3 regions of the Plantibacter sp. LMC-P-059a genome follow, and region 1 is predicted to be linked to each of the others. Evidence: predicted binding sites of a transcription regulator. Region 1 holds the regulator's gene; each other region holds the start of a gene.
The links. Region 1 encodes HrcA, which represses chaperone genes, less so after heat shock. Its sites were predicted from a motif close to TTNGCACTCGNNNNNNNCGAGTGCNAA; they were not measured.
Positions count from the first base shown of each region.

Region 1 (10,550 bases):
CATCGGCTTGCGCCGAGGGTCCGGTGATGGTGATCTCGTTCCCGCGCACGTGCACGGAGACGCCGGGGTGTTCGCGCTCGACGGTGGTGAGCAGGCGATCCTGCGGGCCGAGCAGCCGGACCATCGCGATGCCGTCGACATGGAGCACATGCTCCACGTCCTCCTCCCGTCGACCGGCGGGGACGTCGGGGGTCGTTGCCTCAGGCTCCGCCAAGGGAGCCCTCCTGGAGGGAACCGCCGAGGACGTGCGCGTGCACGTGGAAGACCGTCTGACCCGCGGTCTCACCCGTGTTGAAGACCAGGCGGAAGTCGCCGCCCGTGTGTTCCTGTGCGAGCGATGAGGCGACCTCGACCATCTCGGCCAGCAGCGAGGGGTCGCCGGCTGCCAACGCCACGACGTCGCGGTACTCGCCGGTCTTCGGGACGACCAGGAGGTGCACCGGCGCCTGGGGGTTGATGTCGGCGAAGGCGATCACCCGATCGGTCTCGGCGAGGAGGGTCGTGGGGATCTCCCCGGACACGATGCGGCTGAAAACGGACGGTGCTTCACTCATGCCCACCAGTCTAAGGTTCGCAGCGGCGTCGTGCGCGGGCTGAACCCGGGTCACCAGCGGCCGAGCAGCACGTTCACCGCTGCGATCGCCGCCGGCCCCGCCGTCGAGGTGCGCAGCACGCCGGAGCCGATCCGCACGGCCACCGCACCGGCGTCGACGAGTCGCTCGTGCTCGGCGGCCGAGATCCCGCCCTCGGGGCCGACGACGAGCACCACCTCGTCGGCGTCGAAGGTCGACGGGTCGAGGTCCGTCAGGCTGAGCGCAACCGTGGGCTCCAGGACGAGTACGGTCCGTCCGTCGGCATGGGCGGCGAGGCCGCGCGTGTCGACGACCTCGGACACCTCGGGCACCCGGGCGCGGATGGACTGCTTCGCCGCTTCGCGCACGATGAGCTGCCAGCGGGCTCGGCCCTTGCTCGCCTTGTCGCCCTGCCAGCGGGAGATGCTGCGCTCAGCGCCCCAGGGGATGATCCGGTCGACACCCAGCTCGGTCGCCGCCTGGATGGCGAGTTCGTCGCGATCGCCCTTCGCCAGCGCCTGCACGAGCACGAGCGCCGGACGGTTCTCGGGATGCACGACCACCGACTCGACGCGCATCTCGAGCTCGCCCGGTTCGCTCCGGACGACGGTTCCGGTCGCGATCAGTCCGCGTCCGTTGCCGATCGACGTCGTCTCCCCCACCCGCAGCCGGCTGACCGACACGGCGTGCTTCGCCTCCGGCCCCCGGAGGGTGACCGAGTCGCCGACGCCGGTCGATTCGAGGTCCTCGCGGACGTACAGCGAGCTCATCTCAACCGACGCCGTGGAAACGGTCGCGGATCTTCGCGAACAGGCCCTGCTGGAACTGCGCGAGCGCAGGAGGCCCCTGACGCCGGCCCGAGGCGAAGCTCTTGATGAGTTCCCGCTCGCGGTGGTCGAGCTTGGTCGGGGTGACGACCTGGACGCCGATCTTGAGGTCCCCTCGGCTGTTCCCGCGGAGCCGGGTCACGCCGCGGTCCTTCACGGTGATGACCTCAGAGCTCTGGACGCCCGGACGAAGTTCGACCTCGACGTCGCCGTCGAGTGCGTGGACCGTGACGTGGCGCCCGAAGATGGCGTCCGTCATCGGGACCTCCAGCGTGCACAGCAGGTCGTCGCCGTCGCGGCTGAAGACGTCGTGGTGCTTGACCTTCATCTCGAGGTAGAGGTCGCCGTTCGGGCCTCCGGCCGGTCCGACCTCGCCGCTGCCCGGCATCTGCAGCCGCAGGCCGGTGTCGACACCGGCCGGGATGTCGACCGAAACGGTGCGACGGGCGCGGAGGCGTCCCTGACCCTGGCAGGTGACACACGGGGTCGCGATGATCGTCCCGTAGCCACGGCAGGTGCCGCACGGTGCCGAGGTCATGACGTTCCCGAGCAGCGAGCGGACGGCGCGCTGGATGGAACCGGTGCCGTGGCAGATGTCGCAGGTGACCGGCGAGGTGCCTGGCTGGCAGCAGGAGCCGTTGCAGGTGCCGCAGAGCACCGCGGTGTCGACCTCGAGGTCGCGGTGGGTGCCGAAGATGACCTCGTCGAGGTCGAGCTCGACCCGGAGCAGCGCGTCCTCGCCGCGCGAACGACGTGACTTCGGGCCGCGCTGCTGGCCGCCGCCGCCGAAGAAGGTGTCGAAGATGTCACCGAAGCCGCTGAAGCCGGCGTCGCCGCCACCGAAGCCGCCCGCCTGCGGACCCAGGTCGTACTGCTGGCGCTGTTTGGGATCACTGAGCACGTCGTAGGCGTGCGTGACCTCCTTGAATCGCTCCGAGGCGTCGGAACCCGGGTTGACGTCCGGGTGCAGCTCGCGGGCGAGGCGGCGGTAGGCCTTCTTGATCTCTTCGGGCGTCGCCTCCTTGGCGACGCCGAGGGCTGCGTAGTGGTCGGGGTAGTCAGCCACTGAGGGCCTTTCGTTCGAGGTGCGGAAGGTGTTGGTGGACGCGACGAGGAGGCGTCACTCGGCGTCGAGGATGCGCGAGAGGTATCTGGCGACGGCTCGGACCGCCGCCATGTTGCTCGCGTAGTCCATTCTCGTCGGGCCGAGGACGCCGAGACGGGCGATTTCGCCACCAGAGGAACGGTAGTTCCCCGCGACGACACTCGTCGTCTCGAGGCCGAAGGACGCGTTCTCCCGCCCGATGCTGGCGACGACGCCGTCCCGCTCCGACTCCATCTCGCCGAACAGCCTGAGGAGGACCACCTGCTGCTCGATCGCGTCGAGCACCGGGTAGATGCTCCCCGGGAAGTCGTCCTCTGTGCGAGCGAGGTTCGCTGCGCCCGCCATCACGAGGCGGTCCTGGCGCTGGGCCGAGAGCTGCTCGCGCACGGCGTCGACGATCCGGACCGCCGCGGACCGGTCGAGTTCGGCGATCGTGTCGGGGACGTCACCGAGGGCGTCGTGGGCGTCGAGGAGCGGACGGCCTGCGACCGCCTCGTTGCACGCACCGCGGAGGCGCGCGATGAGGTCGTCGTCGACCGGCCGCTCCGTCTCGATGAGACGCTGCTCCACCCGGCCGTTGTCGAGGATGATGACGGCGAGCACCCGGTTCGGCGTGACGCTCACGAGCTCGAGGTGCCGGACGCGGGCACGGGAGAACATGGGGTACTGGACGAGCGCGACCTGGTTCGTGAGTTGCGACAGAAGCCTCACCGTGCGGTGGAGCACTTCGTCGAGGTCGCCGGATGCGCCGAGGAACGTCTCGATCGCCGTCCGTTGCGCGTTGTTCAGTGGGCGTCGGTCGGCCAGGTGGTCGACGAACATGCGGTAGCCCTTGTCCGTCGGGACGCGCCCCGAGGAGGTGTGGGGTGCGGCGATGAGCTCTTCGTCCTCGAGCTGCGCCATGTCGTTCCGGATGGTGGCCGCCGAGACCCCGAAGGAGTGACGATCCACGATCGTCTTCGACCCGACCGGCTCACGCGACGCGACGTAGTCCTGGACGATGACCCGGAGGACCTCGAGACCGCGATCCGACACCATGGCGAACCCCTCTCCTCGTCTCCGCCGAACACCGATCGTCAGCACTCGAACACCCTGACTGCCAATCATATCGCGGCCCACCGGAAGCCATCCCTTGCGCGCCGTGGCGGCCCAGGAATACCGTTGGCGACAGGCGTGGGTCCCGTTTCCGCGACACCTGGTGCGATACGCTCTGCTGGACCAATTGAATATCACTCTCCGTGAAAGGTGCGAAGATGTCCGATCCGAACGCTCAACCGCCCGTCGACCCTGCCAAGGGCGGGTCGGTTCCGCCTGCAGGAGACGGCGCGACGCCCCCGCCCGCAGCTCCTCACCAGCCGCCGGCAGGCTCCTACCCGCCGCCGCCCGCCGGTGGCTACGCGCCGCCGCCGCCCGGTGCCGGCTCCTACCCGCCGCCGCCCGCCGGCGCCCCGCAGTACCAGCAGCCCTACCCCGTCGCCCAGCCGATGAGCCCGTCCGACGAGAAGCTGTGGTCGACCCTCATCCACATCGGTGGGATCTTCTTCGGGTTCATCCCGCCACTGATCGGCTACCTGGCGCTCAAGGACCGCGGTCCGTTCATCAAGGCCCACACGCTCACGGCACTCAACTTCCAGTTGACCATGCTCATCGCGCTCGTGGTCGGGTCGATCCTCACGATCGTCGTGGTCGGCATCCTCGTCATCATCGCCGTGTACATCGTCGTGATCGTGTTCAGCATCATCGCCGCGATCAAGGCGAACAAGGGCGAGCTGTACAGCTACCCGCTCACGATCCAGTTCATCAAGGCCTGATCCTCCGAGCCGCACACGACAGCCCCGTCCGGTCCGCCGGTCGGGGCTGTCGGCGTTCCGGCGGCCTGACGTCGTTCGACGGCCTGATGAACGGGACGCGCCCGGACCGCGTCAGTCGCCGACGAGCCGCCGCACGACGGCATCGGCGAGGAGTCGACCGCGTCGCGTGAGCTCCAGACGGCCGAGGAGCGCCTGCCGTGCATCGACGAGCTCCTCGGCGATGAGCCCGGCGACGGCGGTGCGCGCCTCGGGGGCGAGGGTGCGGATCGGGATGCCGTCGCGCGTCCGGGTCAGCAGCAGGATGCGCTCGAGTTCGCGGGTCTCGTCGTCGAGGGTCTCGCGGCCGGCCGCGGGTGACTCGCCTGCCGCCATGCGCTGCGCGTAGGCCGCAGGATGTTTGACGTTCCACCAGCGCACCCCGCCGACATGGCTGTGGGAGCCGGGACCGACACCCCACCAGTCCTCACCGGTCCAGTAGGACAGGTTGTGCCGGGAGCGGTGATCGTCGGACGTCGCCCAGTTGCTGACCTCGTACCAGCCGTATCCGGCCGCGGTCAGGAGGTCGTCGGCGAGCTCGTACATGTCGGCCTGCAGATCCTCGTCGGGCGTTCCGACCACGCCGGAACGGATCTGGCGGGCGAGCTTCGTGCCGGGCTCGACGATGAGCGAATAGGCCGACACATGGTCGGGGGCGCAGGCGATGGCCGTCTCGAGTGAGACACGCCAGTCGGCGAGCGTCTCCCCCGGTGTCCCGTAGATGAGGTCGAGGCTGACGCCGAGACCGGCGTCGCGCGCCCACTGCACCACGAGCGGCACCCGCGCCGGGTCGTGCGTGCGTTCGAGGGTCGCCAGGACGCTCGGCACCGCCGACTGCATGCCGAACGAGACACGGGTGAAGCCGGCGTCCGCCAGGGTCTGCAGGTACGCGGCGTCCACGGAGTCCGGGTTCGCCTCCGTCGTCACCTCGGCGCCGGGCGCGAGGACGAAGGAGTCGGTCACGCCACGCAGCATGCGGACCAGGTCGTCCGCCGGCAGCAGGGTCGGTGTGCCACCGCCGAAGAAGACTGTGGAGACCTGGCGGTCGGGGACGCCGGACGCCTCCAGCACACCGCGGCCGAAGCGGATCTCGGCGACCGCCTCGTCGGCGTAGTCCGACTGTTTCGCGCCGCGGAGTTCCGTCGACGTGTAGGTGTTGAAGTCGCAGTACCCGCAGCGCACCCGGCAGAACGGCACGTGCAGGTAGACCCCGAAGGCGCGCTGGTGGGCACCGACGGCCGCCGTCTCCGGGAGCAGCCCGTCGGACGGCGCCGGGTCGGCGAGGGGAAGCGCGCTCGGCACGATCCGTCGCTCAGAGGCCGCGCGACGGCAGGAGTGCGCGCAGGTAGGCGTCGTTCATGGTCTTCCGACGGCGCTTCGAGCCGACGAGCTTCGCAGCCCCCTTCGTCGGGCGGAAGAAGGAGCGCACCACGATCCAGACGGAGTCGTCCTCCCGCTGTTCGATCGTGAAGGACTGCTCACCGCTCTCGGGGTCGCCGTCCATCGTGCCGATGGCCAGGCTGACGTGCCCCGGTTCCTCCGTCACGGAGATCACGCGATGCGGGCCGACGAGCGGTTCTCCGCCGACGGAGCCCGCGAACACGACCGTCGTACCCGGCGTGATGAACGGCGTGCCGTCCTCGGCGAACCGCTGCTCCTCGTGCGTCTCGATCGGCTCCAGCGGGGTGCCGTCCTCCGCGAAGGCGATGCCGCCGTACTGCACACCCGTCCCCGGGTGCACGTCGGTGATCTCGACACCGCTCGACCGGTGGAGTCCCCAGGTGAGCAGCGCGCTGGTCGCCAGAGCGAACCGCTCCTCACCGCTGCCGAGCCGGAACTCGTCCTCCGAGGGGACGTAGCCCTCCGGCGGGTATTGCATGAGGTCACTGCGCTGGGTCGCGCCGACCGCCGCGTAATCGACGGCCTCGTCCTCGAACGAGCTGCGTCGCGCGGTCACTTCTTGTCCTTCGTCTCGACATCACCGGAGAGCGCCGCGATGAACGCCTCCTGGGGCACCTCGACCTTGCCGACCATCTTCATGCGCTTCTTGCCCTCCTTCTGCTTCTCGAGGAGCTTCCGCTTGCGGGTGATGTCACCGCCGTAGCACTTGGCCAACACGTCCTTGCGCATCGCACGGACGGACTCACGGGCGATGATGCGCGCACCGATGGCCGCCTGGATCGGGACCTCGAACTGCTGCCGAGGGATCAGCTTCTTCAGCCGCTCGGTCATGAGCACGCCGTAGGCGTAGGCCTTCTCGCGGTGCACGATGGCACTGAAGGCGTCGACCTGGTCACCCTGGAGGAGGATGTCGACCTTCACGAGATCAGCGGCCTGCTGGCCCGAAGGCTCGTAGTCGAGCGAGGCGTAGCCCTGCGTGCGGCTCTTCAGGTGGTCGAAGAAGTCGAAGACGATCTCGCCGAGCGGCATCGTGTACCGGAGTTCGACGCGGTCCTCGCCCAGGTACTCCATGCCGAGGAGCGCGCCACGGCGGCTCTGGCAGAGCTCCATGATCGTGCCGACGTAGTCCTTCGGCGCGAGGATGCCGACCTTCACCATGGGCTCGGAGACCTCGAGAATCTTGCCCGACGGGAACTCGCTCGGGTTCGTGACCGTGACGACCTGCTTGTCCTCGGTCTTCACCTCGTAGGTGACCGACGGGGCCGTGGCGATGAGGTCGAGGTCGAACTCGCGCTGGAGCCGCTCGGTGACGATCTCGAGGTGCAGCAGCCCGAGGAAGCCGACGCGGAAGCCGAAGCCGAGGGCGACGGAGGTCTCCGGCTCGTAGTTCAGTGAGGCGTCGGAGAGCTTCAACTTGTCGAGCGCGTCGCGCAGGATCGGGTAGTCGCTGCCGTCGATGGGGTACAGGCCGGAGAACACCATCGGCTTCGGATCCGTGTAGCCGGGCAGGGCGTCCGTCGCCGGCTTGACCGCCGTCGTGACGGTGTCTCCGACCTTCGACTGCCGCACGTCCTTCACACCCGTGATGAGGTAGCCGACCTCGCCGACCCCGAGCCCCTTCGTGGGCGTCGGCTCCGGTGAGCTGACGCCGATCTCGAGGAGGTCGTGCACGGCGCGGGTCGACATCATCTGGATGCGCTCACGCGGGCTCAGCTGGCCGTCGATCATCCGGACGTAGGTCACGACGCCGCGGTAGGTGTCGTAGACGGAGTCGAAGATCATCGCGCGCGTCGGTGCGTCCGGGTCGCCGGTGGGGTTCGGGATGCGGCCGACCACCCGGTCGAGGAGTTCTTCGACGCCCATGCCCGTCTTGCCGGAGACACGCAACACGTCTTCTGGCCGACCACCGATGAGGCTGGCGAGTTCCTTGGCGTACTTGTCGGGGTCGGCGGCCGGCAGGTCGATCTTGTTGAGCACCGGGATGATCTCGAGGTCGTTCTCGAGCGCGAGATAGAGGTTCGCGAGCGTCTGCGCCTCGATACCCTGTGCGGCGTCGACGAGGAGGATCGCGCCCTCGCATGCGGCGAGCGACCGGGAGACCTCGTAGGTGAAGTCGACGTGGCCGGGGGTGTCGATCATGTTGAGCGCGAAGGTCTCGCCGTTCAACGACCACGGCATCCGGACGGCCTGGCTCTTGATCGTGATGCCGCGCTCGCGCTCGATGTCCATGCGGTCGAGGTACTGCGCCCGCATGTCGCGGTCCGACACCACACCCGTGATCTGCAACATGCGGTCCGCCAGCGTCGACTTACCGTGGTCGATGTGGGCGATGATGCAGAAGTTCCGGATGAACGCCGGGTCGGTCGATGCCGGCTCGAGGGCCTTCACTGCTTGGGGGCTCACGCGTTCCTCGGGGTCAGGGGTGGAATCGGGCAACCCTCATTGTCCCACGGCGGGGAGCACCCGCGCTGCGGTACCCTGGATTGCCAGAACTCGGCCTGACTGGTAATGTTGCCTGTTGGCTTGCGTGTGAGTTGAGACCACACGAGAACTCGCTTGAAGACGCCCTCTTCCGTCCGACGGCACCGAACATCATTTCCTCGAACCGAAAGTTGACCCAACGTGGCAAACATCAAGTCGCAGATCAAGCGCATCGGCACCAACAAGAAGGCCAACGAGCGCAACAAGGCCGTCAAGAGCCAGCTGAAGACCGCCATCCGCGCCACGCGCGAGGCCGTCGTCGCCGGTGACAAGGCTCAGGCCGAGTCCGCTCTCAAGCTCGCCGCGAAGAAGCTCGACAAGGCCGTGAGCAAGGGCGTCATCCACCAGAACCAGGCAGCGAACCGCAAGTCGGCCATCGCCAAGCAGGTCAACGCGCTCTAAGCGACACCAGCTGCAAGGCCCCGGCGTTCTTCGGAACGTGCGGGGCCTTTCGCGTTCCCGGCCGCACAGCGAACCAGCCGCGGCCCATGAAGCCCGCCCCGCTCCCCGAGCTTCTCGGCGGCCGCGGCCCGATCGGCGGCGCGCCGAGAGTGACCGGCTACCGCGCGGCCGGATCGACGCCGCGCGCTGCGATGACACCGACGAGGCGCTCGAGCGCGAACACCGGGTCGCGGGTCGCGCCCTTCACTCCGGCATCGGTCTCGGCGAGCATCTGCACGACGCGGCCGATTCCCGCGTCCGTCCACCCGGACAGGTCGCGGCGGGCTCGGTCGACCTGCCAGGGAGCCAGGCCGAACTGCTGTGCGATCTGACCGGAGCCACCGCGGGCCGACGACACCTTGGCCATCGTGCGGATCTTCATCGCGAAGGCGGCCACGATCGGAACGGGGTCGGCGCCGGAGTCGAGGGCCTGCCGGAGCGCGAGCAAGGCTTCACCGTGGCGCCCGCCGATCGCGGCGTCCGCAACGTCGAAGGCGCTCGTCTCCACGCGGCCGCCGTAGTACTTGTCCACCGTCTGCTCGGTGATCTCCGCCGACGCGTCTGCCATGAGTTGGCTGCACGCCGCGGCGAGCTCGGCGAGGTCGTCGGAGAACGCTCCGACGAGCGCGCGCAACGCCTGTGGGGTGATCCGTCGGCCCGCCGCCTTGAACTCGGCCGCGGCGAAGTCCGCTTTGTCGCTGTCGCGCTTGAGCTCGGTGCAGACGATCTCCACACCGCCTCCGGTACCGGAACGGATCGCGTCGAGCAGCTTCTTGCCGCGCACCCCGCCGTTGTGCCGCAGCACCAGGTACGCGCCCTCCGGCGGTGCCTCGAGGTAGCGGATGGCCTCGGTGAGGAACTGGTCGGAGCACTTCTCGACCTGACTGACGCGGACGAGCCGCGGCTCGCCGAACAAGGAGGGACTCGCGACCGTGAGGAGTTCCCCCGGCGCATAGCTGTCGGCGGCGACGTCGTTCACCTCCAGCGAGGGGTCCTCGGAGACGAGGAAGTCGCGCAGGCGGCGGATGGCGCGTTCGGCCAGGAAGGACTCGGTGCCGGAGACGAGCACGATCGGGGCCGGACGGATCTCCGACCACCCGAGCTGCGGGATCGCCGCGGAGGCCTTGGCGGCCGTCTTGGCCTTGCCGCGACCGGCGGAACGTGGTGCAGCCACAACGGCTCCTCTCGACCGTCCGAGTCTACCGGCGGCCGCCGACGCCGGTCGGGTCGGCGGCTCCGGAGCGTTCCGACCAGACCCGGAACCCTCCGGCCTCCCCCGGTCCGAGCAGGATCGTGCCCGACTCGTCCGTCCGCAGGATCTCGGCGCCCGTGCCCGCGTAGAGGTCCAGGGCGGAACGCGTCGGGTGCCCGTAGCCGTTGTCGGCACCGACCGACACGAGCGCGACCCCCGCAGTGACTGCGCGGGCGAGGCGCTCGCTCTGATCGGCCGACCCGTGGTGGGACACCTTGACGACGTCGATCGGCTGCCCCAGGGTGTGTCGACCGAGGAGACGGTCCTGTGCCTCGGCACCGAGATCGCCCAGCAGCAGGACGGTAGCGGCCGAGAGGTCGAACCGGACGACCACACTCGCGTCGTTGCCCGGCTCGATGCCACCGGCCGCGGGGTCCGGCCACAGCACCCGCCACGGTGCGCCGGTCTGCGGATCGCCGAGGAGTCCCTGGTCGCCGGCCGCGGCCTGCCGTACGTCCGCGCCGGCGTCTCGCAGGACCCGTCCGATGCGTTCGTCGGCGGAATCGCCCACCGGCCCGACGAGGGCGTGGTCGACCAGACCGACGACGGCGTCGAGCCCGCCGACGTGGTCGAGGTCGTAGTGCGTGAGGACGAGCAGATCGATCCGAGTGACGCCCAGTCCTT
Region 1 covers NZ_JARVRZ010000001.1:174,106-184,655, forward strand. Annotated here, with positions in the region: gene QRN27_RS00835 (PhoH family protein) at 1-124, opposite strand, end outside; gene QRN27_RS00840 (HIT domain-containing protein) at 201-554, opposite strand; gene QRN27_RS00845 (16S rRNA (uracil(1498)-N(3))-methyltransferase) at 605-1,342, opposite strand; gene dnaJ (molecular chaperone DnaJ) at 1,344-2,465, opposite strand; gene hrcA (heat-inducible transcriptional repressor HrcA) at 2,520-3,542, opposite strand; gene QRN27_RS00860 (DUF4870 domain-containing protein) at 3,758-4,315, shown strand; gene hemW (radical SAM family heme chaperone HemW) at 4,427-5,653, opposite strand; gene QRN27_RS00870 (DUF1990 domain-containing protein) at 5,664-6,308, opposite strand; gene lepA (translation elongation factor 4) at 6,305-8,155, opposite strand; gene rpsT (30S ribosomal protein S20) at 8,375-8,635, shown strand; gene holA (DNA polymerase III subunit delta) at 8,793-9,848, opposite strand; gene QRN27_RS00890 (ComEC/Rec2 family competence protein) at 9,874-10,550, opposite strand, start outside.

Region 2 (10,550 bases), on a different contig from region 1:
CCGACGGGGTGCCCCGTAGCGCCTCGAACGCCGGCCCCGTCGTGATCAACGGCCGCCGCTACCGGGTCTCCGGTCGGATCGCCATGGACCAGTTCGTCGTCGACGTGGGAGACGATCCGGTCGAGGTGGGTGAGGACGCCGTCCTGTTCGGCGACCCTGCCACCGGCGCGCCCCGCGTCGAGGAGTGGGCCGAGGCCGCTGGGACGATCAACTACGAACTCGTCACCCGGATCGGGCCACGAGTGGTGCGGACGCCGAGGGAGCGGTCATGACGGATCAGGTCCTCACCCCGGGCACGGTCGAGGTGGCGACCCCGGAGGAGATGCACGCGTACGGCGTCCGGCTCGGCGCGGAACTGCGCGCCGGGCAGTTGTTCGTGCTGACCGGGCCGCTCGGGGCGGGCAAGACGACCCTCACGCGCGGGATCGGGGAGGGGCTCGGGGTGCGTGGTCCGGTCACCAGCCCGACCTTCGTGCTGGCGCGCACCCACCCGAGTCTCGTCGGCGGTCCGCCCCTCGTGCACGTGGACGCGTATCGGCTCGGCTCGGCGCTCGAACTCGACGACCTCGACATCGATTTCGCCCGATCCGTCGTCGTGGTCGAGTGGGGCGCCGGACTCCTCGACGGCGTCGTCCCCGAATGGTTCGAGCTCGTGATCGAGCGGCCGACCGGTGCCGGCGACGCGCCCACGACGAGCGACGCCGGTGAGGAACCGATCGAGCAGCGGACGCTCACGCTCTCGCGGCATGCCGCCACCGACCCCGGGTAGGCTGGACGACGTGCTGTTGGCGATCGATACATCCGCGGGTTCGAGCGTCGCCGTCGTCTCCCTGGACGGCGTGATCCTCGCCGAACGGTCATCCGACGACCCGATGCGTCACGCCGAGGTCATCGGCTCGCTCATCGCCGGCTCGCTCGACGAGGCGGGGGTCGCCGTCGCCGACCTCACCGGGGTCGTCGCCGGCATGGGCCCCGGACCGTTCACCGGGCTCCGGATCGGCATCGCGGCCGCACGCAGCTTCGGTGTCGGAGCCGGACTCCCGGTCCACCCCGTCGTGAGCCACGACGGCATCGCGCTCGACGCCTACGCCACCGGCCGGGCAACGCCGGACGACGGGCTCCTGGTCGTCACCGACGCCCGTCGCCGCGAGCGCTACTGGACGGCTTACGCGGGCCTCGACGCGACCGGTCTCCCCGTCCGCACCCAGGGTCCCGCCCTGGCGAAGCCGGAAGACCTGCCGAGCTCGGAGGCCGTGCGGTTCGACGCGGTCGTCGTCCCAGCCGGTGCGCTGGGCCGGATCGCGGCACTGCTCCTCGCTTCCGACGGCGCGTTCGCGGGGGAGGAACCCCTCTACCTGCGCTCACCCGATGTGACGATGTCCACCGGCGCCAAGCGGGTGACGGCATGACCTGGTTCCTGCGCCGGGCCGGCGTCGCAGACCTCGACGCGATCATGGAACTCGAGAGCACCGTGTTCCTCAACGACGCGTGGTCGACCGAGATGATGCGTGCCGAACTCGCCTCACCGCACGGCCACTACCTCGTCGCGACCGAGGTCGACGCCGAGGACGCCCCGCTGGCCGGCTACGCCGGGCTCTTCGCGCCCTCCCGCTCCGACGACGCCGACATCCAGACCATCGCCGTCGCCGGCCACGCCAGAGGCGGCGGGCTGGGGCGTCTGCTCATGCAGGCGCTCATCGAACAGGCGAGACAGCAGGACGTGTCGCAGGTGTTCCTCGAGGTCAGGGCTGACAACCCCGTCGCGATCGCGCTGTACCGGAGCCTCGGCTTCGAGGAGCTCGGGGTGCGACCCGGGTACTACCAACCGGACGACGTCGACGCCATCGTCATGCGTCTCACCGTCCAGGCGAGGCCACCGATGCCCGCGCACGGGCGGCCTCCGCTCGAACAGGCCGACGACCACCCCGGGAGCATGGCATGAACCGCGACGAACCACTCGTCCTCGGCATCGAGACGAGTTGTGACGAGACCGGCATCGGCATCGTCCGCGGACACCGACTCCTCGCCAACACCATCGCCTCCAGCATGGACGAGCACGCCAGGTACGGCGGCGTCGTCCCCGAGGTGGCTGCACGAGCCCACCTCGAGGCGCTCCAGCCCACACTCCTGACGGCACTCGCCGAAGCCGGCGTCACGCTGGCCGATCTCGACGCCGTCGCCGTGACGAGCGGTCCTGGCCTGTCCGGCGCACTGATGGTCGGTGTCGGAGCGGCGAAGGCGCTCGCCGTCTCCCTCGGCAAGCCGCTGTACGCGGTCAACCATCTCGTCGGACACGTCGGGGCCGACGTGCTCGATTCCGAGGACGGCCTCATCGAGTACCCGACCATCGCGCTGCTGGTGTCGGGCGGACACACCTCGCTCCTCCTGGTGCGGGATCTCGTCTCGGACGTCGAACTCCTCGGCGAGACCATCGACGACGCGGCGGGCGAGGCGTTCGACAAGGTCGCACGCATCCTCGGTCTGCCCTACCCGGGTGGTCCGCAGATCGACCGGGCGGCGGTCGGTGGCGACCCGAAGGCGATCCGCTTCCCCCGAGGGCTCAGCCTCCCGAAGGACATGGAGCGCCACCGCTACGACTTCTCCTTCTCCGGGCTGAAGACCGCGGTCGCCAGATGGGTCGAGGCCAAGCAGGACGCCGGCGAGCCGGTACCGGTCGCCGACGTGGCGGCGAGCTTCCGTGAGGCCGTCGTCGACGTGCTCGTCTCGAAGGCGGTCAAAGCGTGCACCGAGCTCGGCGTGCCACGCCTCCTGCTCGGCGGTGGCGTGATCGCGAACGCGCGCCTCCGCGAGGTCGCCGCCGAGCGCACGGCGGCAGCGGGCATCGAACTCCGCATCCCGCCACTGCAGCTGTGCACCGACAACGGTGCGATGATCGCGGCGCTCGCGTCCCAGCTCATCTCCGCCGGACGCGAGCCCTCCTCGCTCGACTTCGGCGCCGACTCGACCCTGCCGGTCACGGAGATCCAGGTCCACTAGACGGCTCCCCGGCGCGAGCGGGGCACCCTTCTCGAGGCGGTCGTCGACGAGCCCGTCCACCGCTCGACGCATAGGATGGGGCCGGTACCCGGTGACGGAGCGAAGGAGTGGCGATGGACGAGCAACAGCACCCCGAGGGACGGCCCGCGCAGCAGAACGGCACGCCGGGGCAGCAGCAGCAGCAGTCCGGTCAGCCGGAGCACGGCGGTCGACCCCCGCAGGGGCAGCAGTACCCGACGGCGCAGCAGCAGCCGCCGTACCAGCAGCCCGCGCAGCCGCAGCCGCCCTACCACCAGGCCTCACCGCAGCAGCAGTGGTCTCAGGCCGGCCAACAGGGGTACGGCGTGCCGCCTGCCACTGACTGGCGCGCCGGCGCGCCGGCCGCTCCATCCGATCGACCGGCTCAGCCGACGGCTCCGTCCACCTGGCAGGGCGAGCAGTCGACGTACCTCCAGACCGTGCCGACGGCCGTGTACCAGGCTCCGAGCCAGGGCGGATACGCCGCGTACCAGCAGCAGCCTTCATCTTCGGGCGCGTCGGCCGCCCCCACGTCCACCACCCGCAGCACCTGGTCGCTCGTCAGCGGCATCGTCGGGCTTGTCGTGTCGATCTTCGTCGGTTGGGGCTTCCCGCTGTCGATCGTCGCGATCTTCCTCGGATTCGGTGCACGCCGCCGCGAACCGGGGGCGCGTGGTCGCGCGCTGACGGGTCTCGTGACCGGCTTCGTCGGCCTCGCCTGTTCGATCGGATGGCTGGTCTACAGCGTCGTCGTCATCATCGGCTACGTTTCGACCTAGTCAGCACGACGGACGGGAAGGCGACCGCACCGCGCGGTACACCGCGTCAGTGACCGACGCGCTCCACCAGCAGGGCGCTGTGCTTCCCCGCGATCCTCGTGAGGATGATCGTCGCCGAGCCGTCGCCACGCAACGCGAGCCGCTTGCGGAACGCCGCCGGATCGATGTCGACCCCGCGCTTCTTGATCTCGAGGACCCCGATCCCGCGTTCGCGCATCGTCCGCTTGAGGGTCTTCTCGTCCATCGGAAGCCGCGCGATGACGCGGAACGTCGACGCGAACGGCGAGGTCGTCGCGCTGTCCGACGTGAGGTACGCGATGCCCTGACCGAGCATGCCCGCCTCCAGCCGCACAGCGAGGTCGCCGATGAGGCGAGCGCGGATGACGGAGCCGTCGGGTTCGTGGACGTACGCACCGAGGTCGCGGACCGGTGCGTCGTCCGCGTCGCCGTCCGCCGTGAGTTCGTGGTGGACGCCGTCCGCGAGCAGGAGCGCGGAGCGCCGGACACCCGGTCGGGCGAGCGGGCCGAACCAGAGGGTCATCTCGACGAGTTGGCCGTCGACCGAGACCCATTGCGCCTCGGCATCGTCGGGGATGAGGGATCGATCGAACCCCGGTCCGAGCTTGACGCCGACCGGGAGGCGGCTCGCCGTGTCGAAGACGGTGTCGAGGGAGGGGGTGTAGTCGGCGGCGCTCGCGAGTCGGGACGTGTCGACGTGCCCTGCCGTTCGCCTGGCCGGGTCGAACCAGACGGCGTCGAACTCCTCGAGCGCGACGTCCTCGGCCGCTTCGTTCCGGACCGTCGCCGTCGGGAACGGCGCCAGGTTGTAGCTCGCGATCGCGGCGGTCACCTCGTCGATGTCGACCGCCGTCACCTCCAGGTCGAGGGAGGCCATCGCCATCGAGTCCGCGCCGATGCCGCTGCCGAGATCGGCGATGCGGGTCAGGCCTGCCCGGGCGAAGCGCCCCGCGTGCAGCGCCGCCACGGGCAGCCGGGTGGCCTGTTCGAGACCCGCCTCGGTGAACAGCATGCGGTCGGCGAACGGGCCGAACTTGCCGACCGCCTTCAGCCGCAGACGCGACTGCGTGAGCACGGCCGCGACGAGCGCGGGGGAGTGCCCCTCGTTCCGGAGCCGACCGACGAGTCGGACGGCCTCATCCTTGGACGGGTAGGGCGGGAGCGAGTCGAGGAGTCTGAGCCCGTCGGCCGTCAGGAGCTCCACGAGTTCCGATCGTTCCATGGTCAGCGGACTTCGCGCGGAGCTGGGTGCATCCGGCAACGCTAGCAGCCGGTCATTGGCACTCGCATTGCGTGAGTGCCAGAAGATGCCTAGACTGGAATCAGCACTCTCGCAGTGTGAGTGCTAACAACGTCTTCGTTTCAAGAAAGAGGTCAACCGTGTCGGTCTCCATCAAGCCGCTCGAGGATCGCATCGTCATCAAGCAGGTCGAGGCAGAGCAGACCACCGCTTCCGGTCTGGTCATCCCCGACACCGCCAAGGAGAAGCCCCAGGAGGGCGAGGTCGTGGCGGTCGGACCCGGTCGCATCGACGACAACGGCAACCGCGTCCCGCTCGACGTCGCCGTCGGCGACAAGGTGATCTACTCCAAGTACGGCGGCACCGAGGTCAAGTACGCCGGTGAGGACTACCTGGTCCTGTCCGCGCGCGACGTCCTCGCCGTCGTCGTCCGCTAGACACCGGCGAACGAACCTGGCGGCTCAGGCCGCTCCACAGCCCGAATGGCATCAGCCATTCGGGCTGTGTCCGTTTAACAAGGTCCGTCCGCCCGCCGCGGGTCTAGCCTGGACCAGTGCAGAACGCGAGCGATCCAGCGGAAGTCGAAGTCGATGTCGAGCTCGCCGCCGGAGGGGCGCGCGCGCGTTCAGGAGTCGAGGTCCCGCAGCAGGGGAGCCGTTCGGGTCTGATCTCGGCGGTCGCCGCGTACTGCCTCTGGGGAGCGCTGCCGCTCTACTTCATCGCGCTCGCGCCGGCCGGAGCCTTCGAGGTCGTCGCCTGGCGGATCGTCTTCTCCCTCGTGTTCTGCGCCGTCCTCATCCTCGTGACCCGCTCCTGGCGTCGCCTGCTCGGGATCCTGCGGCAGCGGCGCATCGTCCTGGCGATGGGTCTCGCCGGCGCGCTCATCTACGTCAACTGGCAGACCTACGTCTACGGAGCGCTCAACGGCCAGGTCGTCGAGGCCTCGCTCGGGTACTTCATCAACCCGATCGTCACCGTCTTCCTCGGGGTGTTCTTCCTCCGCGAGCGGTTGCGTCCCGCACAGTGGGCCGCGGTGGTCGTCAGCGTGATCGCGGTGCTCGTCCTCGCGATCGGGCACGGCAGTGTCCCGTGGATCGCCCTCATCCTCGCCTTCTCCTTCGGCCTGTACGGCTACATCAAGAAGCAGGTCGGTGGCGTGGTCGACGCGGTGTCCGGGCTGACGCTCGAGACGGCGTGGCTGACACCGGTCGCGATCGCTCAGCTCATCGCCGTCGGGGTCTCCGGTGGGCTCACGATCGGCACCGCCGGCGTGGGGCACACCCTCCTGCTGATCGGTGCCGGTGTCATCACGGCCGTCCCGCTCCTCCTGTTCGCCGCCGCGGCTCGGCGATTGCCGCTCACCTGGATGGGGTTCATCCAGTACTTCGCGCCGATCATCCAGTTCGTCGTCGGCGTGGCGGTCCTCCACGAGGCGATGCCGCCGGAGCGTTGGCTGGGTTTCGGACTCGTCTGGTTGGCGCTCGCCATCCTCACGGGCGACATGCTCGTGGCGTCCGCGCGCGGCCGACGGTCCGCGGCCGCCGATCGACGCCGTGCCGCGAGGGTCTGAACAGCGGATTCCGTCGCTGATCGCGCGACCACTGCAGGAAAGACGCGAAACCGGTGCCTCTGAGGTAACGATTTGGTCGTGTTACACGCTTGTAACGTCAACGACATTGTCCAGCGCACTCTCAGCGGATAACTTGACACAACGGCAGCCCCTGGAGCTGCCACTCTTCTGACAAGCAAGGAGTACCATGAGCGTCTTTTCGAAGGCCACGGCCGCTCGCTCCCGCCCTCGTGCCATCGTTCTCGGTGGCATCGCACTGATCGGAGCCAGCGCGCTGGTCCTGAGCGGATGCGCCTCAGGTGGCAGTGACGACAGTGGCAGCGGCAGCAGCAAGCCTGCTGGCGACCTCACCCTGAAGCTCGGCACCGCGTTGCCCCAGACGGGCAACCTGGCGTTCCTCGGCCCGCCCGAGGAAGCCGGCGTCGGTCTCGCGGTCAAGGAGGTCAACGACGCCAACCTGGGCATCAAGATCGACCTGACGCTCGGCGACTCGGGTGACTCCGACAACAAGGCGTACGCGACCGAGGTCCCCCGTCTGCTCTCCGAGGGCGTCACCGCCATCATCGGTGCGGCATCGTCGGGTGTGTCGAAGCTCTTCATCGACGAAGTCACCGGCGCAGGCGTCATCCAGTTCTCCCCGGCGAACACCTCCGCCGACTTCACGACGTGGGACGACAACGGTCTCTACTGGCGGACGGCGCCGTCCGACGTGCTGCAGGGCGAGGTCCTCGGGAACCTGATCGCGGAGGACGGCAACGCCACCCTCGGCATCATCTACTTGAACGACTCGTACGGCACCGGCCTGGCGAAGTTCACCAAGGAGGCGTTCGAGAGCGCCGGCGGTGAAGTGGTCGCCGAGCAGTCGTACAACACGGGCGACACCTCCTTCGACGCGCAGATCAGCGCGGTCAAGGCGGAGAACCCCGACGCGATCGCGATCATCGCGTTCGAGGAGACCAAGACGATCGTCCCCGGACTCGCCGGGTTCCCGTCGGACAAGCTCTACTTCGTGGACGGCAACCTCGCCGACTACAGCGCCGACTTCGCTCCCGGTACCCTCACGGGCGCCAAGGGGACGCTGCCCGGTCTCGACACCGCCAAGCTCGGTGACTTCACCGACCGCCTCCAGGCGTTCGTGAAGGACGAGGGTGGCGAGCCGCTGAAGGACTACAGCTATGCGGCCGAATCCTACGACGCGGTCATCCTGCTCGCCCTCGCGGCGCTGCAGGCCGGCTCGACCGAGGGTGCCGACATGGCCGGCGAGCTCCAGTCCGTGTCCGGTGGCAAGGACAAGGGCGAGAAGGTGTCCACCTTCGAAGAGGGTGCGAAAGCCATCGCCGACGGCAAGAAGATCGACTACGACGGCAACTCCGGTCCGATCACCTTCGATGAGAACGGTGACCCGACCGAGGCGACCATCGGTATCTACCAGTACGGTGACGACAACAAGTACACCCGCACCAACTAGTCGCTCGCGCGACTGACGAGGCCCCGGAGCGATCCGGGGCCTTCGTCGTGTCCGGCGCCATGCGCTCCCGCCGGACCTGGCGCTGGTGTGGTGGTGGTGCCAGCGCGGTGCGCTGACGTGAGCGCGGGTCCAGCGCGTGAGCGCGGGCCTCCGGAGACCCGCGCTCACGCGCCGGGGGCGCGCTCGCGCCCGTTCACCGGCGGTGCTGCACAGCGGGGCGCGCTCATGCCAGTGCACCGCGCTGACGGTCGGTACGGTGCATTCACGTCAGCGCACCGCGCTGGCCACGAAAGAAGAGCCACGGGTCAGCGGAACGCGCGCTGCGACCCTGCGCGCTCGAGCTTCGCAGCGAGCCGGCTCGGATGGACGAGGTCCTCCCAAGTGGCGCGGACGACGGTGTAGCCGAGCGCACGAAGTCGGTCTTCCCGGAGCTTCTCCGCTAGGACGATGTCGGCCACATCGCGTCCCTGCATGAACTCCTCTCGCACATACTTCTGGCGGCCGTCGAGTTCGAGGATCACCTGTTCGTCCGGCCAGACGGCATCGACGATGCCGATCGGTCCGTCGGCGTCGGCGAACGACTGTTGCAGGGACGGGACGGCGAATCCGAGCTGGGCGATCACGACGCGCATCTTGGACTCGCCACCGTTCGCCGCCCGGGGGTCCGCGAAGCTGATCGCGAACCGCACTTGCCGTCCTCCACGACGCGCCGGCAGATCTCGTGCGAGCGAGCGAAGTGCGCTCTCGTCCGTGAGCCTCAGCCGGAGCGCGGCGTCGGCGACGGCGACCGCGTCGTCGAGGCGCGCGATCCGGGCGAGATCGACCACCGTTCGAGCCGGGTCGGTCACCGGGAGCCCGTGCCGCATCCGATGCGCAACGGCGCCTTGCGTCGTATGACGGATGATTCCCGGTGCTGAGCGTCCTCCGCGGTCGCCGCTCGTCAACGTGTGCACCTCGGCAGGCCATGGGCCGACGATCGGTAGTCCCCAGAGCCGCGCAGCCGAGTAGTGGCTGAACAGGGCGTCCTTCCGCAGGGCGACGGCCGCCGCGTCGATCCGGAGGCGGTAGCGGTCATCGGGGGACAGGGATCGCCAGGTCGGTTCAGGGACGTAGATGCCTTTTCGCAGACGCACCAGGTCTCCGTCGCGATGAGCGGCACTCACCAGACGCTCAGCACCGACCCGACGTGCGTCTCGGACGAGCAGGAGGCCGTTCGGGCGGATGAGCAGGTTCAGATCGAAGGATTCCATCGACTCACCGTGCCCGTTCCGAGGTGCTCCAACACGGATGAGAGAGGAGGTGTGGAAACGGCCACTCGCCCAGCTCGCGGTGGAGCGAGCCTCGGCGTGGTGCTCAGCGCGGTGCGCTGACGTCACCGCGGGTCACGGGCGTCAGCGCGGGTCGCTGTGCCGCGGGGGAGGTGACTCGGCGTGAGCGCGGGTGGAGGGCGTGAGCGCGGGTGGAGGGCGTGAGCGCGGGGCTCCGGAGACCCGCGCTCACGCGCCAGGACCGCGCTCACGTCAGCGCACCGCGCTGGCACAAGGGGGAGGGGCGGGAAGGAGAGGCCGGAATGCACAACTCCTCCGTCCCCGTCTCAGGAGGCCGTCTTGGTGCGACGGTGCCCCTCGGGGGAGGGAGGAGTTGTGGTTCGATCACCGGTCGGGTTCCGGTGGCTTCAGGTCGTCACACAGCCGATGGCCGGGACGAGCACGTTCGAGGGTACCGAAGTACCCGCCGAGCCGCGAGTGGGGAACCCCTGATCAGTCCTCGTCCTGGCCGAGCGTGCCCAGGTAGAGTCCGATGACCTTGTCGTCCGACAGCAGTTCACGGCCGGTACCGGTGTAGGCGTCACGTCCCTGGTCGAGCACATAGCCGCGGTCGCAGATCTGGAGGCAGCGACGCGCGTTCTGCTCGACCATGATGGTCGTGACACCGGCCTTGTTGATGTCGGACACCCGGATGAACGCGTCGTCCTGCCGGACAGGAGACAGCCCGGCGGACGGCTCGTCGAGGAGCAGCACGTGCGGGTCCATCATCAGCGCGCGCGACATCGCGACCATCTGCCGCTCACCACCGGACAGCGAACCGGCACGCTGCTTCAACCGCTTGCCGAGTTCACTGAAGATGCCGGTGACGAACTCCAGGCGCTCGGTGTACTGCTTCGGCTTCTGGAACAGCCCCATCTTCAGGTTGTCCTCGATGGTGAGGCTCGGGAACACGTTGTTCGTCTGCGGGACGAATCCCACACCACGGGCCACGAGCTTGTTCGCCCGGAGCCCGGTGATGTCCTCACCGTTCAGGAGGACCTGACCGCTCCGCACCTTCACCTGTCCGAAGATCGCCTTGAGCAGCGTCGACTTGCCGGCGCCGTTCGGCCCGATGATGCCGATGAGCTCACCCTTGCGCGCCGTGAGGTTCGCGCTGTTGAGGATGTTCACCCCGGGCAGGTAGCCGGCCGTC
Region 2 covers NZ_JARVRZ010000002.1:90,438-100,987, reverse strand. Annotated here, with positions in the region: gene alr (alanine racemase) at 1-272, shown strand, start outside; gene tsaE (tRNA (adenosine(37)-N6)-threonylcarbamoyltransferase complex ATPase subunit type 1 TsaE) at 269-769, shown strand; gene tsaB (tRNA (adenosine(37)-N6)-threonylcarbamoyltransferase complex dimerization subunit type 1 TsaB) at 780-1,409, shown strand; gene rimI (ribosomal protein S18-alanine N-acetyltransferase) at 1,406-1,942, shown strand; gene tsaD (tRNA (adenosine(37)-N6)-threonylcarbamoyltransferase complex transferase subunit TsaD) at 1,939-2,997, shown strand; gene QRN27_RS03870 (DUF4190 domain-containing protein) at 3,111-3,794, shown strand; gene QRN27_RS03865 (class I SAM-dependent methyltransferase) at 3,841-5,034, opposite strand; gene groES (co-chaperone GroES) at 5,193-5,489, shown strand; gene rarD (EamA family transporter RarD) at 5,717-6,622, shown strand; gene QRN27_RS03850 (ABC transporter substrate-binding protein) at 6,810-8,090, shown strand; gene QRN27_RS03845 (PDDEXK family nuclease) at 8,396-9,340, opposite strand; gene QRN27_RS03840 (ABC transporter ATP-binding protein) at 9,851-10,550, opposite strand, start outside.
Region 2: the regulator HrcA is predicted to act here: its motif matches at 5,090-5,116, upstream of groES (co-chaperone GroES).

Region 3 (10,550 bases), 530 kb from region 1:
CGATGTTCGCACCGGTCGCCTCGTCTCCGACGAGCTCGAGCTTCTCGAAGGCGGTCTTGCCGGCCTGGATCAGCGCGACGCCACCACCGGCGACGATGCCCTCTTCGACGGCAGCCTTCGCGTTGCGGACGGCGTCCTCGATGCGGTGCTTGCGCTCCTTGAGCTCGACCTCGGTCGCTGCACCGGCCTTGATGACCGCGACACCGCCCGCGAGCTTGGCGAGACGCTCCTGGAGCTTCTCGCGGTCGTAGTCGCTGTCCGTGTTGTCGATCTCCTTGCGGATCTGCGACACACGACCGGCGATGGCCTCGGCGTCGCCGGCACCCTCGACGATGGTGGTCTCGTCCTTGGTGATGACGACCTTGCGGGCGCGGCCGAGGAGGTCGAGGGTGACGGTCTCGAGCTTGAGGCCGACCTCCTCGGAGATGACCTGACCACCGGTGAGGATGGCGATGTCCTGCAGCTGCGCCTTGCGGCGGTCACCGAAGCCCGGAGCCTTGACGGCGACGGACTTGAAGATGCCACGGATCTTGTTCACGACGAGCGTCGCGAGTGCTTCGCCGTCGACGTCCTCGGCGATGATGAGGAGCTGCTTGCCCGACTGGATGACCTGGTCGACGATCGGCAGGAGGTCCTTGATCGCGGAGATCTTCTGGTTGGCGATGAGGATGTAGGGGTCCTCGAACACCGCTTCCTGGCGGTCGGGGTCGGTCACGAAGTACTGCGACAGGTAACCCTTGTCGAAGCGCATGCCCTCGGTGAGCTCGAGCTCGGTACCGAAGGTGTTCGACTCCTCGACGGTGACGACGCCTTCCTTGCCGACCTTGTCGATCGCCTCGGCGATGATCTCGCCGATGGTGGTGTCGCCGGCGGAGATGGAAGCGGTCGCAGCGATCTCCTCCTTGGTCTCCACCTCCTTCGCGTTGGCGATGAGCTCGGCCGTGACGGCCTCGACGGCCTTCTCGATGCCGCGCTTGAGGCTGATGGGGTCGGCGCCTGCGGCGACGTTGCGGAGGCCCTCGCGAACGAGTGCCTGAGCCAGCACGGTGGCGGTGGTGGTGCCGTCGCCGGCGACGTCGTCAGTCTTCTTGGCGACCTCCTTGACGAGCTCCGCGCCGATCTTCTCGTACGGGTCGTCGAGTTCGATCTCCTTGGCGATGGACACGCCGTCGTTGGTGATCGTGGGGGCGCCCCACTTCTTCTCGAGGACGACGTTGCGACCGCGCGGCCCAAGGGTGACCTTGACCGTGTCAGCAAGAATGTTCAGTCCACGCTCGAGGCCGCGACGGGCCTCCTCGTCGAAAGCAATGATCTTAGCCATGTGTGTTTTTCGTCCCTCCCGGACGTCATGAACGTTTTTAGCACTCAATGAGTACGAGTGCTAAGTCGATTCTGGCACTCAGGGGGTGGGAGTGCAAGTGAGCGCCAGCGCCCTGAGCGAACTCCCGGGAACGACCCCGAGACGACGAACGACGCCGCCCACCGGAGTGGACGGCGTCGCAGGAATCCCGTGTCCGATGGGTGCTTATGCCAATCGGACGGCCTCGGCCTGGGGCCCCTTCGCTCCGGTGCCGACCTCGAAGACGACCGCCTGGCCCTCTTCCAAGGACTTGTAGCCGCTCATGTCGATCGCCGAGTAGTGGACGAAGACGTCCTGTCCACCCTCGTCGACCGTGATGAAGCCGAAGCCCTTCTCAGCGTTGAACCACTTGACGGTTCCGTTCGCCATTTCATACTCCCATTGCTGCGTGCTCACAGGCGTCGGCTGCTGCCGAACCCGGACCTGCCGTCCGGAGTCGGGACCCCGGCGGCCACCCTGCGCCAAAACGGACTCAGGGGCGAGTCGAGACGGGACGGGATGAGCGGCCAATTCCAGATACTAATCCGGGGCGGTGTCCCGGATCACCCCGAAATCGACAATCGTCGCGGAGTATTACGACAACTCAACATGGAGGAAACACCCCGGAAACACAGCCTGGTCCGGCGAGCCGGTGAGGCCCGATCGATGCCGCGTTCAGGCGGCCGGCTGGTAGTCGGCGCCGACCACGACGACGACGCGGAGCACGGGCGCCTCGCCCTCCTCGACCGGGATCGCGTACTGGTCCGTGATCTGGATCGGGATGCCACCGAGCGCGTTCGCGATGGCGCGTGCCACGCCCTCCTGCGAGGGGTCCTGGTAGTAGACGCCACTCGCCGTGACATCCTCGGTGCTCGCGTCGCTCGTCGGGATCTGCTGGGTGAACCCGGCGGCCGCGATCGCTGCCGCCGCCGAGGCTGCCAGGCCCTCGGTCGGTGTCCCGTTCAGGACGAGGATGCTCGCTGCGGGATCGACGACGGGAGGCACCTCGGTCGGCGTCGGCGTGGGCGTCGCCGTCGCACTCGGGCTGGGCGCGCCGCCGAAGAAGTCGATGCGGTCGTTCAACCCGAACAGGGCGAAGGTGCCGATGCCGACGAGGACCAACGTCGCCACCACGGCGACCAGGAAGGCGATCCAGCCACGCCCCTTCGGCGCCGGGGCACGGTGCGCACCGACGCGCTTGAGGTCCGGGACCTCGTCGAAGCGGTCGGGCGGGAAGGATTCAGCCATGGTGTGTTCTCCGTGGGCTGCTCAGCCGTCGGTACGTGGAGCTGAAGCTCCTCGTGCCGAGAGTCGGGCGTCGCGGGTGCGCTGCAGCCGCTTGATCAGCATGGGGTCGTGGGCGAGAGCGGACGGCGAGTCGATGAGCGCGCCGAGCAGTTGATAATAGCGGGTCGGCGAGAGTGCGAAGCGGTCGCGGATGGCGGCCTCCTTCGCCCCGACGTGGCGCATCCAGTGGGACTCGAACTCGAGGATCTCGCGTTCGCGCTCAGTGAGGCCTGGGGTGGGGTCCGACGCGTCGCCGCCGTCGGGCGTGTGCGATGCAGGCTGCATGCTCGATCCCCCTCCTGATCGGTACCGTGCCAGGCGTCCGGGAGGACTCCACCCGGACGGTTCCTCAGTCTATTCAGCGGAGCGTCGTCGAGTCGCATCCGCTCCGGCGAGGAGGCACGTTCACCGGGAAGGATCAGCGACTCCCCAGTGTTGAGTTGGAAGTCGGAGGCCGCAGGTACGACGCGGCCCCGCGCGTAGGATGACCGAGAACGAATGGAGCAGCATGACGTACGACGTGTCGAAGACCGACGAGCAGTGGCGCGAGGAACTCACGCCCGAGCAGTACCAGGTCCTCCGCGGAGCGGCGACCGAGCGAGCCTGGACGGGTGAGCTCCTCGATGAGTCGCGCGCCGGCCTGTACACCTGTGCCGCCTGCAACGCCGAACTCTTCAAGAGCGGGACGAAGTTCGACTCCGGCTGTGGCTGGCCGAGCTTCTACGAGTCCGTGAACCCCGACGCGGTCCAGCTGATCGAAGACCGCACCCTCGGCATGGTCCGCACCGAGGTGCGTTGCGCCTCCTGCGGCTCTCACCTGGGGCACGTCTTCGACGACGGCTTCGGGACACCCACCGGAGACCGCTACTGCATGAACTCCATCGCGCTCAACTTCGCAGCAGCCGACACCGCTGAGCCGACGGAGTGACGGAGTCCGTCGAGAGCCCGGTCCTCGCCGCCGTCGCCGGACGGCGTTCGTGGTCGAAGGTCACCGACGTCGCCCCGAGCGACGAGGAGCTGCTGGAGATCATCGCCGCCGCCGGCCGCGTGGCCGACCACGGAGCCCTGCGCCCCTGGCGGGTCATCGCCCTCCGGGGCGACGACCGGGTGAAACTGGGCCGGGCGCTCGCGAAGGCGGACGGCGACTCGAAGCCCTCGACGAAGCCGCTTCGCGCTCCCCTGCTGCTCGCGGTCGTGGTGAGCGTGAAGAAGTCGAAGGTCGCCGCCTGGGAGCAGGAGGCCGTGGCCTCGGGTGTCGCCCACATGATCAGCCTGCTCCTCGACGACGCCGGATGGGGCGTGTTCTGGCGGACCGGCGGCGCGACGCGCACGAAGGCCGTCCGGAAAGCGCACGGCCTGCAGAAGGGCGAAGACCTCCTCGGGTGGCTCTACGTCGGCGGCAAGCCGGGGAACGGCCGGACCGGCCGTCGGAAGACGATCAACGCGAAGGCGCACTTCAGCCGGATGCCGTGATCCGATCGGCTCAGGTGCCGGCCGGCGCGGCGGGTCGACGGCGGAACCGGGCTGACGCGATCGCCACGGCCACGAACGCGAGCAGGGTGCCGACGACGGTGGACACGTGGACGCCCCCGTCGTCGGTCGGTAGGAAGACGTCGAGGGCGAGCGCGCTCAGCGTCTGGCCGGCGACCGTCCCGAGCCCCAGGATGAGCACCCCGGTGTGCTGCACGAGGAACGCCGCCACGGCGATGAAGACGCAGCCGATCGGTCCGCCGAGGTAGAGCCACCACTCCCCAGGCAACGCTCCGGGCGGTGCGACGAACAACGCGTGCAGCACAGCGGCCACGACGAGCACGACGGTTCCGACGATGAAGTTGATGAACGTCGCGGCGAGCGTGCTCTGCGCTCGCATCTTCACCCGCCCGTTGACCGCCTGCTGCCAGCCGATCCCGATCCCGGCGAGCAGCGGCAGGACGAGCAGGCCGAGCGGGATGCTCCCGCCGAGTTCACCCGAGACCGCGACGCCGACGGCGACGAGGGCGACGAGCGCCCCGAGGACGCGCTGCACGGTGAACCCGACGACGCCTCCGGGGCCGAAGCCGATGCGGTCGAGCACGAGCCCGCTCGCGGTCTGTCCGGCGACGACCGCCACGGTGAACAGCGCCACCCCGAGCGCAGCCGCGGTGAGTCCCTGCGACAGCACGAGGAACGCGCCTGCGCACCCGCCGAGGACCGTCCACCACGGCATCTCGCGACGACGCACCGCCGTCGCGACGGTCGACAGGCCCCTCCGCCCGGTTCGGGAGACAGCCAGCCCGACGGTCAGGATGATCAGCCCACCACCGAAGGAGATCGCGGCAGCGGTGAAGCCGTCGCCGAGCCGCGCGCCGAGCTCGCCGTTCAAGCGCGCCTGAACGGCGATGAAGGCGCCACTGACCACGGCGATCAGGAGGGCGAGCCATGCTGGGATGCGGTTCACGAACGGTTCCTTCCACACGGAACCGCCCGCCAGCAACGCTGACGGGCGGTTCTGGGTTGGAGCCGACGACGGGACTTGAACCCGTAACCTACGCTTTACAAGAGCGTTGCGCTACCAATTGCGCCACGTCGGCCGACAGGGGCGGACCCCGGTCTCGACCATCCTACGATGGCGGCGGATCAGCCGTTGGTCGCGGGCGACTCGCTCGGGCTCGGCGACGGGGTGTCGGTCGAGTAGCTCTCGCTGGACACGGCGAGCACGAACGCGGCGAACTGCTCGGCGTCGGTGAGCGAACCGGTGTACTGCTTGCCGTTCACCAGGATGGTGGGCGTCCCCTCGACCTTCGCGACGTCGGTGCCGGGCAGCGGGCCACTCCGTGCGCGGTCCGTCGAGTCCTTCACCCAGGACTTGTAGGTGCCGTCGTCGATGCAGGTGTTGATCTTCTTCTCCCCACCGGAGATGACGCCCTTCGCGATGGACTTCAGCTCCTTGTCGGTCAGGCCCTCGGTGTTCTCCTTGGGCTGGTTCTCGAACAACGCGGTGTTGAAGGAGAAGAAGTCGTTCGGCGAGTACTGCGCGACGCAGGCCGCGGCGTTCGAGGCGCGCAGTGAGTACTGCGTCCCGAGCGACAGGTTGCTCAGCGTGGCGAGCGGGTGCACCGTGTAGGTCGCCGCTCCGGCCTCGAGCCATCCCTTGACCTGCTCGGCGTTCGTGGTCTCGAACTGACCGCAGTAGGGGCACAGGAAGTCCTGGTAGACGGAGATCTCGACGCCCTCGGCCGTCGGGGTCTCCGTGGCGGCCGGCGTCTCGGCCGGTGCAGGCTCAGCCGCGTCGGTGGCGGTCGGCGTGGGAGTAGGGGCGTCGGCGGGTGCGCCGACGAGCTGCAGACCGGCGCCGACGGTGAACCCGTCGTTCTGCGCAGCCGTCGGGACGGGGCCGGCCGGCTTGATCGACGTCACGATGATGATCGCCACGGCGGCGACGATCGCGAGCGCACCGAGCACGATTCCGCCCTGCAGCAGCACGCGGTTGCGGCGGTCGCGCCGCTTCTGCTGCTCGCGCAGCACACGTGCCTTCTCGCGGGCCGCGTCGCGGCGTTCGTTCTTCGTCGGTCGGTTCTGCGATCCAGCGCCAGACATTGATCCTCGTTTCGGGGGGATTGCGCTACGTAGACCCAGCAGCGCCAAACAGAGCAATCGTAGACCTGCCGCCTGGGAGAGGCCCAAACCAGGCAGGGAGGAGGCTGTGCGTCCGCCGAGAGACCGATCCGCCGGGCACCCTTCCATTCCCAGGGGCCCATGGCATACTGGAACGGCGAGTCGGCCATCGTCGGCGGGCTCGCGTCCATTCACAACGGATCGTCCGGCACGTACCTGCCGGTGAAGGAGAACAACCATGGCGTCTGTGACGTTCGACAATGCAACCCGTTTCTACCCGGGCGGCACCCGCCCCGCGGTCGACAAGCTGAACCTCGAGGTCGCCGACGGCGAATTCCTCGTCCTCGTCGGCCCGTCCGGCTGTGGCAAGTCCACCTCGCTCCGCATGCTCGCCGGCCTCGAAGAGGTCAACGACGGCCACATCTTCATCGGCGACCGCGACGTCACCGACGTGCCGCCGAAGGACCGCGACATCGCGATGGTGTTCCAGAACTACGCGCTCTACCCGCACATGACCGTCGCCGAGAACATGGGCTTCGCGCTCAAGATCGCCGGCGTCGGCAAGGAGGAGCGCGCCACCCGCGTCCTCGAAGCCGCGAAGCTCCTCGACCTCGAGGACTACCTGACCCGCAAGCCGAAGGCGCTCTCCGGTGGTCAGCGTCAGCGTGTCGCGATGGGTCGCGCCATCGTCCGTCAGCCGCAGGTCTTCCTCATGGACGAGCCGCTGTCGAACCTCGACGCCAAGCTCCGCGTCCAGACCCGCACCCAGATCGCGTCGCTCCAGCGTCGCCTCGGCGTCACCACGGTCTACGTCACGCACGACCAGACCGAGGCGCTCACCATGGGCGACCGGATCGCGGTCCTGAAGGACGGCATCCTGCAGCAGGTCGGCACGCCTCGCGACCTGTACGAGAAGCCGAACAACGTGTTCGTCGCCGGCTTCATCGGCAGCCCCGCCATGAACCTCTTCGAGGGTGAGATCGCCGACGGCGGCATCAAGCTCGGTGGATTCATCATCCCGGTGGAGCGCGAGATCACCGACGCCGCCCCGTCCAAGAACGTCACGGTCGGCGTGCGCCCGGAGGACATCACCGTCTCCAGCAACTCCGGCTCCGGCATCGAGGTGACCGTCGACCTCGTCGAGGAGCTCGGCGCCGACGGCTACCTCTACGGCCACACCGAGGTCTCCGGCAAGCGCACCGACATCGTCGCCCGCGTCGACGGCCGCAACCACGCCCACATCGGCGACACCGTGTTCCTCGCGCCGACGCCGCACCACGTGCACGCGTTCGACTCGGCTTCGGGTGAGCGCCTCGGCAACAAGCCGGTCGTGTCCTCCTCGATCTAGTAGTTCCGCCGACGATGGTCGAGCGGTCGGTCTCCGATCGCTCGACCATCGTCGTTTTCGTCTGTCCCATCTCAGCTCGATCACTCCCGAGGAGCGCATCGCACCATGTCCGGCGCATTGAACATCACCGCAGCCACCGTCGACCCCGCGCTGCTCGACCTGCCCTGGGAGCTTCCCCTCGAGAACTGGCCGAACGAGGCCATCGCGTCCCTGCCGAAGGGCATCTCCCGCCACCTGGTGCGGTTCGCGAACCTCTCCGGGTACGTGATCGCCGTCAAGGAGACCACCGCCGAGATGGCCAAGGGTGAGTACGACATGCTGCGCACGCTGCAGCGCCTCGACATCCCCTGCGTCGACCCGCTGGCGGTCATCACCAACCGCTCCGACCGGAAGGGCCGGGAACTCCCGAGCGTGCTCGTCACCCGGCACCTGAAGTTCTCCCTCCCCTACCGCGCGCTCTTCCAGGGGACGCTGCGTCCGGACACGGCGACCCGCCTGGTCGACGCCCTCGCCGTCCTGCTCGTCCGCCTGCACATCGTCGGGTTCTTCTGGGGCGACGTCTCGCTGTCGAACACGCTCTTCCGACGCGACGCGGGGGCCTTCGCCGCCTACCTCGTCGACGCCGAGACCGGCAAGCTCTACGAGGGAGGGCTGTCCAACGGGCAGCGTGAGAACGACCTCGAGATCGCGCGCGTGAACATCGCCGGTGAACTGCTCGACCTCGAGGCGGGCGGGCGCGCCGACGTCGAGCTCGACCCGGTGACCGTGAGCAACGGCATCGTCGCGGCCTACCGTTCCCTCTGGAAGGAGCTCACGGGCTCCGAGTCCTTCGACGCCTCCGAGCGCTGGCGCATCACGGAACGCGTGCACCGTCTGAACGAGCTGGGCTTCGACATCGAGGAGCTCGCGATCAAGACGACCGACGAGGGCTCCACCGTCCGCATTCAGCCGAAGGTCGTCGACGCCGGACACCACCAGCGTCGGCTCCTGCGACTCACGGGCCTCGACGCCGGGGAGAACCAGGCCAGGCGCCTACTCAACGACCTCGACGCATACTCGGCGTCGTTCGGGAAGGACGGCTTCGACGAGGAGATGGCCGCACACGAGTGGCTGATCCGCGTGTTCGAGCCCGTCGTGAAGGCCATCCCACGCGAGCTCCGCGGCAAGCTCGAGCCGGCGGAGATCTTCCACCAGCTCCTCGAGCACCGGTGGTTCCTCGCGCAGAACGAGGGCCGCGACATCCCGCTGGCCGAGGCGGTCGGATCCTATGTGAACACCGTCTTGCGACACCGTCGCGACGAGGCGACGATGATCGTGCCGCCCACCGAAGCGATCAGCATCCCCGCCGCGATGACCGGCCCGGTCGACTGGCGCGACCTCGTCTGACCGATGGCGCGGGCCCGGACGGCCGAAGGCCCTGGGACGGTGATCCGTTCCCAGGGCCTTCGGCCGTCCGGTCGGCGTGTCCGACCGTCGTGATGCTGCCGCTTAATCGGCGCTCCGTCGACGCGCGATCTCGTAGAGCGTCACGCTCGCCGCGATCCCCGCGTTCAGCGACTCCGTCGCAGCCGAGATCGGGATCGAGACGACCGCGTCGCACGTCTCGGTGACGAGGCGCGAGAGTCCCTTGCCCTCGCTGCCGACGACCACCAGGATCGGCTGGTCGGCGAGTTCCAGGCCGGGGAGCGACACGTCGCCGTCGCCGTCGAGGCCGATCACGAAGACGCCGCGCTCCTTGAACGCCTTGAGCGTCTGCGTGAGGTTGGCGGCCATCGCGACCGGCGTGCGTGCCGCCGCGCCGGCCGAGGTCTTCCACGCCGAGGCGGTCAGCCCGACGCTCCGACGCTGCGGGAGGATGACGCCGTGCCCGCCGAACGCAGCCGTCGAGCGGATGATCGCACCCAGGTTGCGCGGGTCGGTGATGCCGTCGAGGGCGATGAACAGCGGGTTCTCGCCCCGCGCGATCACCTGGTCGAGCAGCTCCATGGGGTGCGCGTACTCGTACGGGGGCACCTTGATGGCGAGCCCCTGGTGGACGCCGTCGAACCCGGCCATGCGGTCGAGTTCCGGCCGCATCACCTCGAGGACGGGGATGCCGCGGCGGGTGGCGAGGCTGAGCGCCTCCTTCACCCGGTCGTCCATCTCGATGCGCGTCGCGACGTAGAGCGTGGTGGCCGGGATCTTCGCGCGCAGCGCTTCGAGCACGGAGTTGCGGCCCGTCACGACCTCGGACTCGTCGCTCGACTTCTGCTTGGTGCGGCCGTTCGTCGACGGTCGTCCGTTCTGGCCGGCCGGCTGCTTGGGCTTACCGGTGCCACCGGAGGCCGCGTAGCGCTCCTGCGCGGCCTTCCGCTTGCCGGCGGGATGCCAGGCGCGGTCCTCGGCCTTGGGGGTCGGCCCACGACCTTCGAGCGCCTTGCGGCCGAGGCCGCCGGTGCCCTTGGTGGGACCCTTCTTCGCTTTCTTCGGCCCGGTCGGGCGGGAAGGCTTACTTGCCACTGATACTCCAATGTGCTCCGGACGGGGTGTCTTCGATGGTGATCCCGGCCGCGGTGAGTTCGTCGCGGATCCGGTCGGCCGCTGCGAAGTCCTTGGCGACCCTGGCGTCAGCGCGATCGACGAGCAGGCGCTCGACGAGTGCGGACAGGGATCGGTGAGTGATGGGGTCGGTGCCCGAGGACCACGAGGGGTCGGTCGGGTCGATACCGAGGACGCGGGTCATGTCGAGCACCGCGACACTGCTCTCCCGGGCGACGTCGAGATCGTCGCCGCGGTCGAGGGCGGCATTGCCCACGCGGACGGCTTCGTGGAGTGCCGCCAGGGCGCGAGGGATGTTGAGGTCGTCGTCCATCGCCTCGACGAACGCGGCCGGGAGCGTCGCGCGGTCGGGAGCGCGGTCCGCCTCGTCGAGGAGGCCTGCGCGACGCGAACGGTCCAGGAAGCCCTCGATACGACCGAGCGCCGCCTCCGCCTCGGCGAGTG
Region 3 covers NZ_JARVRZ010000001.1:702,749-713,298, forward strand. Annotated here, with positions in the region: gene groL (chaperonin GroEL) at 1-1,321, opposite strand, end outside; gene QRN27_RS03315 (cold-shock protein) at 1,526-1,729, opposite strand; gene QRN27_RS03320 (LytR C-terminal domain-containing protein) at 2,015-2,587, opposite strand; gene QRN27_RS03325 (DUF3263 domain-containing protein) at 2,609-2,911, opposite strand; gene msrB (peptide-methionine (R)-S-oxide reductase MsrB) at 3,135-3,554, shown strand; gene QRN27_RS03335 (nitroreductase family protein) at 3,551-4,099, shown strand; gene QRN27_RS03340 (DMT family transporter) at 4,110-5,063, opposite strand; tRNA gene QRN27_RS03345 (tRNA-Thr) at 5,121-5,196, opposite strand; gene QRN27_RS03350 (DsbA family protein) at 5,243-6,202, opposite strand; gene QRN27_RS03355 (ABC transporter ATP-binding protein) at 6,459-7,568, shown strand; gene QRN27_RS03360 (DUF4032 domain-containing protein) at 7,674-8,954, shown strand; gene rlmB (23S rRNA (guanosine(2251)-2'-O)-methyltransferase RlmB) at 9,057-10,067, opposite strand; gene cysS (cysteine--tRNA ligase) at 10,057-10,550, opposite strand, start outside.
Region 3: the regulator HrcA is predicted to act here: its motif matches at 1,359-1,385, upstream of groL (chaperonin GroEL).